DNA from 2 places in the Ligilactobacillus sp. ESL1201 genome. Region 2 is predicted to be linked to the other one. Evidence: predicted binding sites of a transcription regulator. Region 2 holds the regulator's gene; the other holds the start of a gene.
What was found. Region 2 encodes CtsR, which represses protease genes until heat stress. Its sites were predicted from a motif close to TTGGTCAAAAAAGGTCAAANA; they were not measured.

Region 1 (4,779 bases), 970 kb from region 2:
TATAAAACCAACACTGTGGCGGTTGCCGTTTTTTGCGGACTATTAGCCGTCGTTTGGGGAAGCTTGGATGAAACTGCTGCTTGCGGCCAGTCATTTTTTAGCTGGTGCCAGTGAGTTTTAATATTTTTTAACAGGGCCATTAGGTCTCACCTCTTTACGATTGATTAAATTCTTTAACTTATTATAGTATGTTAGTGGCTTAATTGAAATTATTTTCTAACACTTAAGAATTATTTAGGAAGATACAAAGGAAGTTGGGACAAAAAAACATTTTGAAAACGATCAGTCTATCACTTACAGAAAACAAAAAGTCCTGAGGCAAAATATTGTTTTGTCCCAGGGCTTTTTCTATCTTCACAAACTATTCATTATTTTTCGGCACAATTTACTCTTCTTTATCGTCTTTGTCGGCCGTTGCTGCATTATCGTTTTTGGTGATCTTGATTTCGCCGTTTTCCAATTTAGCGAGCAAGTTTTTAGCCGTCGGATGATCCAAATAGTAATCGGCGATCTTGTCTTCGATCTGTTCTTGGATCACACGCCGTAACGGCCGGGCTCCCATCTGTGGGTTGTAGCCGAGATCGACCAGTTTATCCGCAACGGGAGTCGTGACGTGCAACTCGATGTTTTGGGTAGATAACATGCGGTTAACGTCCGCTAACATCAAGTTGACGATCTGATTTAAGTCCTCTTTGGTGAGGGCATTAAATTCGATGATCCCGTCAAAGCGGTTTAAAAACTCAGGCTTGAAGTAAGCAGTCAAATTATCGATGATCGAATTTGTTTTACCAGCGTTTTCGGCACCAAAGCCAACGGAAGTGACGGAATCGCCGCTGCCCGCGTTAGAAGTCATGATGATGATCGTGTCTTTGAAAGAGACCGTCCGCCCCTGAGAATCGGTCAACCGGCCGTCGTCTAGGATCTGCAAGAACATGTGCAAAACATCCGGGTGAGCCTTTTCTACTTCATCTAATAAGATCAGGCTGTAAGGATGACGCCGCACCTGTTCGGTCAACTGGCCGGCTTCTTCGTAACCTACGTATCCAGGAGGAGAACCGATTAGTTTAGAGACCGAGAATTTTTCCATGTACTCACTCATGTCAAAACGGATCATGGCATCTTGGGTACCGAATAGTTCGACTGCCAGTTGTTTGGCAGTTTCGGTTTTACCGACTCCAGTAGGGCCGACAAATAGAAACGAACCGATCGGGCGACCGGATTTATTGAAACCGACTCTGTTGCGCCGGATAGCCCGGGCCACTTTATCGACGGCTTGTTTTTGACCGATCACGTGACTAGCAAGCGAATGCGCTAGGTTTTTGAGTTGTTCTTGTTCTTTTTGCTTCAACTCGCCGACTGGGATCCCCGTTTTTTCCTCAACGATTTTTTCCATATCGCTTTCGTTGATCTGCGGGGTACTTTCGGTCGTGGCGGAGTTTTCCTTCATCTTGGTAAATTTAGTGACCTGATCCCTATAATAGGCGGCTTTTTCGTAATCTTCTTGTTGCAACGCGTTTTGCTTTTCTTGTTGGGCGTTGTTGATCTTATCTTCCATCACTTGAGGATCGATCGTGTGGATCGTCAGATTTTTCTTAGAGCCGGCTTCGTCGAGGAGGTCAATGGCTTTGTCTGGCAAGAACCGGTCTTGGATGTAGCGGTCCGACAAATTAGCTGCAGCCTTGAGCGCTTCATCACTGTACTTGACGTGATGATAAGCTTCGTATTTAGGCTTGATTCCTTGCAGGATCTGGATCGTTTGGGCAACGGTCGGTTCGTCAACTTGGATCGGTTGTAACCGCCGAGCCAGTGCCGCGTCTTTTTCGATCGTACGGTATTCGTTAAGCGTAGTTGCGCCGACTAATTGCAGCTCGCCCCGGGCTAACGCTGGTTTCAAAACGTTGCCAGCATCCATGCCCCCTTCGGCGTTACCGGCACCGACGATCTCGTGGATCTCATCGATAAATAAGATCACGTTTGGTGTCTTTTTGAGCTCTTCCATCAGTTGTTTGATGCGCTGTTCGAACTGTCCGCGAATACCAGTACCCTGAACTAACGACACGACGTCTAGTTGAATTACTTTTTTGTTTTGCAGTTTTTGGGGAACGTCGTTGTCGACGATCTTTTGGGCTAAGCCTTCAACTACGGCCGTTTTGCCGACACCTGCTTCCCCGATCAAGACGGGGTTATTTTTAGTGCGCCGGTTTAAGATCTCGATGACGCGTTTGATCTCTTGGTCCCGCCCGATCACGGGGTCGATATTTCCCTTTTGCGCTTCTGCCGTTAGGTCATGACCGTACTGAGCCAATATTCCGTTGCCGTTCCCCCGGTCACCGCCGGCACTTTGAGTAGGAGGTACTTGTTTAGCACCGTTGCTTGGAGCAGACATGGCCTTGAAAATATCATCTAAGCTCCCAAAGCCGAAGGGATCTTGCATCATGGAACGCGGATTAGTTTGATTTTTTAAAATTTGGTAACAATCTTTACATAAATCAATGGAAGCTTGACGTCCATTCAAATTAGTAGTGAGGTGGATCGTCGCCTGGTTTTTATGACAATTTTGACATAACATTCATTAACACTACCTTTCCATAACTGAAATCAAGGTCGTTGTTTGACTAACTTTGACCTTTCTGCCTTATTATACAAAATCTGGCTCAAAATACAAGCCAAATGGTCTAATAAGTCAAATAACGGTTAAGCATGCTATAATTTAAGCTAAGGAAAGAAGGAAATCACGTGGCGCAAGACTATCAAGAATTATTGGAAGAGTTGAAGTCCGGACAACTGGCAGAAATTGTGATCGAAAAAGCGGATTTCATGGATTTTCAAAGTGTGTTGATGAATTACCCTCAACGCAAAAATATCGTGGGCACTGCCAAACGCGGGGGGCAGATCATTTATCATTATGAAAAAGCGTTAGTAAATTAATTAATTTACTGTCGTTTAAATTAAAATTCACTCGTTGATTTTAATTTAAGAATGTTGAACGCACGCGGCTAAACTTGTTTTATTGCGGGATACATGTTATTATCAGAACTAACGAGTTGATGTTTGAAAATTTGACTAGTGAAAATGTAAACGTGTTCGGTAGTCGGTTTTCTTGTTAGGCGACTCAATAATTTTTATCCACTTCAAAGGAGTATGATATTAATGGAAAAGAAAGACTTTCACGTAATTGCAGAAACAGGAATTCACGCACGTCCAGCTACATTATTGGTACAAGCTGCCAGCAAATTTAACTCTGATATTACTTTGACTTATAACGACAAGTCAGTTAACTTAAAATCGATCATGGGTGTTATGTCTTTAGGCGTAGGCCAAGGTGCTGACGTCACGATTTCAGCAGAAGGTGCAGATGAAGCTGATGCCATCGCAGCTATCGGTGATACGATGAAAAAGGAAGGACTTGCTGAATAATGGCAAAGACGTTAAAGGGGATCGCAGCTAGTGATGGGATCGCAACTGCTAAGGCTTATTTGTTGGTCGAACCTGATTTGTCATTTTCACAAACTAGTATTAGCGATACACAGGCCGAAATCGACCGCTTAAACACGGCGGTAGAGGCTGCTAAAAAAGAACTAGAAGTTATTAAGCAAAAAGCAACGACTAACTTGGGTGCTGAAGAGGCTCAAGTTTTTGAGGCGCACTTGACTATTTTGGCTGACCCGGAAATGTTGGGCCAGATCACAACTGAGATCAAAGACAAAAAAGTCAACGCTGAAACGGCGGTCAAAGACGTTACCGATTCCTTTATTGCTTTATTTGAAGGAATGACCGATAACGCATATATGCAAGAACGGGCAGGAGATGTCCGTGACGTCACTAAACGGTTGTTGAGCCATTTGTTGGGAGTTACTTTACCTAGTCCGGCTTTGATCGACCAAGAAGTGATCGTGGTAGCACATGACTTGACTCCTTCCGATACGGCGCAGCTTGACCGTAAATTTGTCAAGGGCTTTATCACCGATATCGGCGGACGGACTTCGCATTCGGCAATCATGTCGCGGACGCTGGAGATCCCTGCGATCGTTGGTTCAGGCGATGCTACTAGTTCAATTACCGCCGGTCAAACCGTGATCATCGACGGCATTAACGGAGAGGCTTTTGTCGATCCAAGTGCCCAACAAGTGAGCGAATACGAGCAAAAAGCACATGATTTCGCCGCTCAAAAAGCCGAATGGGCCCAGTTGAAAAACGCCCAGTCGGTCACGGCTGACGGCCGAAAAGTAGTGATCGGAGCTAATATCGGGACCCCTAAAGACGTCGCTGGTGCAAACGATAATGGTGCTGAAGCAATCGGCTTGTTCCGTTCGGAATTCTTGTACATGGATTCGGCTGAATTGCCCACCGAAGACGAACAATTTGAAGCTTACAAACAGGCTGTCGAAGGGATGAATGGACGCCAGGTAGTGGTCCGGACGATGGATATTGGCGGCGATAAGAAATTGCCGTACCTACCGTTGCCAGAAGAACAAAATCCGTTTTTGGGTTACCGTGCGATCCGGATCTCGCTAGACCGCCAAGACATCTTTAGGACTCAGTTGCGTGCTTTATTGCGTGCTTCTGTTTACGGGCGTTTAGCAATTATGTTCCCGATGATCGCGACGGTCCAAGAGTTCAAGGATGCTAAGGCGATTTTTGAAGAGGAAAAAGCCAAGTTACAACAGGCTGGAGTCAAAGTAGCTGATGATATCGAAGTCGGTATGATGATGGAGATCCCGGCTGCGGCGATGATTGCTGATAAATTGGCTAAGTATGCTGATTTCTTTAGTATTGGGA
Region 2 (4,779 bases):
TTGTCTTGCCCAAGGCAGCGCTGGGTAGCTAAGTATGGATGAGATAAACGCTGAAAGCATCTAAGTGCGAAACTCGCCTCCAGATGAGATTTCCCATTCAGAAATGAAGTAAGACCCCTGAGAGAATAACAGGTAGATAGGATGGAAGTGGAAGTGCCGTGAGGCATGGAGCGGACCATTACTAATCGGTCGAGGGCTTAACCAAGTAGCAAGCGCAGTGGAAGTCGGAAGACAGAAGAAATAAAGATGATTTAGTTTTGAGTGAGCAAAGCTCACGTGTGGTGATGATGGCACGAAGGCTACACCTGTTCCCATGCCGAACACAGCAGTTAAGCTTCGTCACGCCGAGAGTAGTTGGGGGATCGCCCCCTGCGAGGGTAGGTCGTCGCCACGCATTTATTCCGGCATAGCTCAGTTGGTAGAGCATCTGACTGTTAATCAGGGTGTCGACGGTTCGAGTCCGCCTGCCGGAGTTATTATGGAGAGTTGTCCGAGAGGCCGAAGGAGCATGATTGGAAATCATGTAAGGGAGGATCGCCTTCCTTCAAGGGTTCGAATCCCTTACTCTCCGTAGTATTTCAATACCTGACCCGTTGGTCAAGTGGTTAAGACACCGCCCTTTCACGGCGGTAACATGGGTTCAAATCCCGTACGGGTCATTTTGGAGGATTAGCTCAGTTGGGAGAGCGTCTGCCTTACAAGCAGAGGGTCACAGGTTCGAGCCCTGTATCCTCCATGTTAATGCGAGTCGTTAGCTCAGTTGGTAGAGCATCTGACTTTTAATCAGAGGGTCGACAGTTCGAGCCTGTCACGACTCATTGTTATTTTGCGGGTGTGGCGGAACTGGCAGACGCGCTAGATTTAGGTTCTAGTGTTTAGCGACGTGGGGGTTCGAATCCCTTCACCCGCATGCGCTTTAAAAGGTAGTAGTTGAATATTTTATGCGGAAGTAGTTCAGTGGTAGAACATCACCTTGCCATGGTGGGGGTCGCGGGTTCGAATCCCGTCTTCCGCTTTTTTGTTACTTAATCTGCACCCATAGCGCAATTGGATAGAGTGTCTGACTACGAATCAGAAGGTTGTAGGTTCGACTCCTACTGGGTGCATATTTCGGGAAATAGCTCAGCTTGGTAGAGCGCCACGTTCGGGACGTGGAGGTCGCAGGTTCGAATCCTGTTTTCCCGATCGACTATTGAAAAGTTCTTAGACTGGTATTTTTCCAGTTTAAGGGCTTTTTAGTTATGTCTATGATACTAAATAAAGTTTTTGCCGTAGCGTTTCTTTTGCATTTTGCGAAGCATTCCATATATAATAAAAGTCAATATTAGTCAAACTAGAAGTAAGGAATGTGATTTGCATGCAGAATCGGAATATTTCAGACGTTATTGAAAAATATCTCAAGAGTATTTTGTCTGATTCACCTAAAATTGAAATCAAACGGTCTGAAATTGCGCAACAGTTTGACGTTGTTCCTTCGCAAATCAACTACGTAATTAAGACCAGATTTACACTGCAAAATGGCTATATCGTTGAGAGCAAGCGTGGTGGTGGTGGTTATATCAGGATCGCTAAGGTCAATTTGATCGATAATTCTGGAATGCTGGATCGTTTGATTGCATACATCGGCGATAGTATTACAATGAATAAGGCCTTACAGATCATTCAGAGTTTATATGAAGACAAATTGTTAACGCAAAAGGAAGCTAATTTGATACTGGCGGCAATGGATCATGATACTTTGAATTTAGGCGATAAGGATTTAGAAAATATGTTACGTGCACGGATCTTGGTCAGTATTTTAAATCGCCTACGGTGCGCGGAATAAAGGGGGACTTCTGATGGACGAGTTTTACACTCCGAGTGTTAAAAATGTGTTGGAGTTAGCTAAAAAAAGTGCCGCTAATTTTCGGCACCAAGCAATCGGGACCGAACACCTTTTATTAGCATTGGTACTGGAAAAATACGGGGTGGCGCACAAGGTTTTTGCGCAATTATTAGTAACACCTACCGATATTAAAGAGGAAATTGAACGTTTGGCCGGCTATGGTTCACTCAAACGAGAGGGAGCTACTTACCTGCCCTATTCACCGAAAACTAACGAAATTTTGCACGCGGCTCAGGTACAAGCTCAACTGTTCAATTCACCCGAGGTGGGCACCGAGCATTTGTTATTAGCTTTACTAGACGATGATAATACGTTGGCTTCCCGGATCTTATACAGCTTAAACATCGATAATAAACGGATGCAACAGCTGATTTTTAGACAGCTGGGAGTCAGTCAGAGTCAGTTAAGACGCAATAATAAAAAGAAAAAGCCCGCACAAGGAACACCGACGCTAGATTCTTTGGCCCGGAACTTAAACGAAATGGTGCGCCAAGGACAGATCGACCCCGTTTTGAGCCGGGATGCCGAGATCTCACGGGTAATTCAGATCTTGAGCAGACGAACTAAAAATAATCCGGTGCTCTTAGGGGAACCAGGAGTAGGAAAAACGGCGGTGGCAGAAGGATTTGCCCAGCAGATAGTGGAACAAAAGGTTCCTAGCGACTTAGCCAATAAACGGGTGATGATGCTTGATATGGGTTCTTTGGTAGCCGGGACCAAGTATCGGGGTGAATTTGAAGACCGTTTGAAAAATATCCTCGAAGAAATTTATCATGACGGTAACGTGATTTTATTTATCGATGAAATTCACACCCTGATCGGTGCGGGTGGCGCCGAGGGAGCGATCGATGCTTCTAACATTTTAAAACCTGCATTGGCCCGCGGGGAAGTGCAAGTGATTGGTGCTACGACTCTTGACGAGTACCAGAAGTATTTCGAGACTGATTCGGCGTTGGAGCGGCGGTTTGCGACCGTGATGGTGGCAGAACCGACGTTACCTCAGACTGTTGCTATTTTACAGGGGTTACGTCCGCGCTACGAACAGCATCACCACTTGAATATTACCGATGAGGCTTTGCAAGCTGCGGCTAAACTAAGCAGTCGGTATATTACCAACCGTTTTTTGCCGGATAAGGCGATCGATCTGATCGACGAAGCAGCCGCTCGTGTGCGCATTAATGGAACCGACGCACGTTTAGTGACTGCCAAACAAAAACTGGCAGCCGCTAAACAGCAAAAAGAAGCTGCACTGGTAGACGAGCACTTCGAACGAGCCGCTAAGTACCGCCAAGAAGAATTAAAATGGCAACAAAAGGTAACTAAGATCGAGGAACGGCAGCAAAAGGCCCAGGGTAAGCAAAAATATACTAAAAATGTGACTGCCCATGACGTGGCCGAAATCGTGGCAGAATGGACCGGGGTACCGGTAACACAGTTGACCAAGAGCGAAAGTGAGCGGCTATTAAACCTGGAGAAGATCTTACACGAACGAGTGATCGGCCAAGAAGACGCGATCAGTTCGGTGGCTAAAGCGATTCGCCGGGCTCGCAGCGGTTTAAGCGACCCGACTCGTCCGAGTGGTTCATTTATGTTTTTAGGCCCTACCGGGGTCGGCAAGACCGAATTGGCTAAGGCGTTAGCGCAGGCAATGTTTGGTGACGAAAATGCTTTGATCCGAATCGATATGAGTGAGTACATGGAAAAATACTCCACCAGTCGGTTGATCGGCGCGCCTCCGGGCTACGTTGGCTATGATGAGGGCGGGCAGCTGTCCGAAAAAGTTCGTCATAAGCCGTATTCAGTGGTCTTATTGGACGAGGTCGAAAAGGCGCACCCCGACGTGTTTAACATCTTATTGCAAGTTTTGGACGACGGCTTTTTGACCGATTCCAAGGGACGCAAGATCGACTTTCGTAATACTATCATTATCATGACGTCTAACCTAGGTGCGACTGACTTGCGTGATAATAAGATGGTCGGTTTCGGTGCTAAATCAACTACCGGGGATTACCAAGCAATGGCAGCGCAGATCAGGGAGCGACTGAAAAAGACGTTCCGACCGGAATTTTTAAACCGGATCGATGAGATCGAAGTCTTCCATTCACTAACGCAAAAACAACTACAACAAATCGTTAAGTTGATGGTTCAACAAGTGATCGACCGTGTCAAAGAACACGACTTGACTTTAAAGATCACCCCGGCTGCGATCAATGTGGTAGTTAAAGCCGGTTATGATCCGGAATACGGGGCCCGGCCGTTACACCGTGCGATTCAAAATGAAATCGAAGACCGTTTGAGTGAGGCGTTATTAGCCAACCAGTTTGCTCCTCACGATACGATAGTGATCGGCGCTCAGCGAGGAAAGATCACGCTGAAAGTTAAACCGGCTGCGGCCAAAAAAGCAGAGACGGTTTAATTGACAAATTGGTTAAAGATGCTATAATTAAAAACTGCAAAATACTGTGAATTTAGCTTCTGGTAGTGATCTATTGTCCATTACGAGGAAGCAAATAGCAAAAATAGTGAAGCGCATTGTTGTCGATAAGCTGTTTTTGCTTTTTTTTGCCCAAAATTACACTTAATTTGGTTATTTTTTAAAATGTAATCAAAATGTAATATTGGCTAGTTGTTTGTTTAAGCCAGACAGAATATTTGAGAGGTGAACAATTTGGCAGGACACTTAGTAAAATACGGTAAAAATCGTGTACGCAGAAGTTATTCGCGCATTAAAGAAGTTCTTGAACTGCCTAATTTGGTTGAGATCCAAACTAATTCTTACCAGTGGTTTCTTGACGAAGGTTTACGGGAAATGTTTGAAGACATTATGCCGATCGATGATTTTCAGGGTAAATTGTCTCTAGAATTCGTCGATTATCAACTGTTAGAGCCTAAAT

Region 1: ACSYSK_RS03570 (ATP-dependent Clp protease ATP-binding subunit) is a predicted target of CtsR. The motif match lies at 2,609-2,629, and genes of this name have one in related genera.

The regions. Positions count from the first base shown of each region.
Region 1 covers NZ_CP196362.1:694,091-698,869, forward strand. The annotation lists gene ACSYSK_RS03565 (MucBP domain-containing protein) at 1-140, opposite strand, end outside; gene ACSYSK_RS03570 (ATP-dependent Clp protease ATP-binding subunit) at 386-2,569, opposite strand; gene ykzS (protein YkzS) at 2,737-2,928, shown strand; gene ACSYSK_RS03580 (phosphocarrier protein HPr) at 3,151-3,417, shown strand; gene ptsP (phosphoenolpyruvate--protein phosphotransferase) at 3,417-4,779, shown strand, end outside.
Region 2 covers NZ_CP196362.1:1,666,918-1,671,696, reverse strand. The annotation lists rRNA gene ACSYSK_RS08300 (23S ribosomal RNA) at 1-205, shown strand, start outside; rRNA gene rrf (5S ribosomal RNA) at 278-394, shown strand; tRNA gene ACSYSK_RS08290 (tRNA-Asn) at 401-473, shown strand; tRNA gene ACSYSK_RS08285 (tRNA-Ser) at 481-571, shown strand; tRNA gene ACSYSK_RS08280 (tRNA-Glu) at 588-659, shown strand; tRNA gene ACSYSK_RS08275 (tRNA-Val) at 664-736, shown strand; tRNA gene ACSYSK_RS08270 (tRNA-Lys) at 746-818, shown strand; tRNA gene ACSYSK_RS08265 (tRNA-Leu) at 829-910, shown strand; tRNA gene ACSYSK_RS08260 (tRNA-Gly) at 944-1,015, shown strand; tRNA gene ACSYSK_RS08255 (tRNA-Arg) at 1,033-1,106, shown strand; tRNA gene ACSYSK_RS08250 (tRNA-Pro) at 1,112-1,185, shown strand; gene ACSYSK_RS08245 (CtsR family transcriptional regulator) at 1,358-1,825, shown strand; gene ACSYSK_RS08240 (ATP-dependent Clp protease ATP-binding subunit) at 1,839-4,301, shown strand; gene rpoB (DNA-directed RNA polymerase subunit beta) at 4,554-4,779, shown strand, end outside.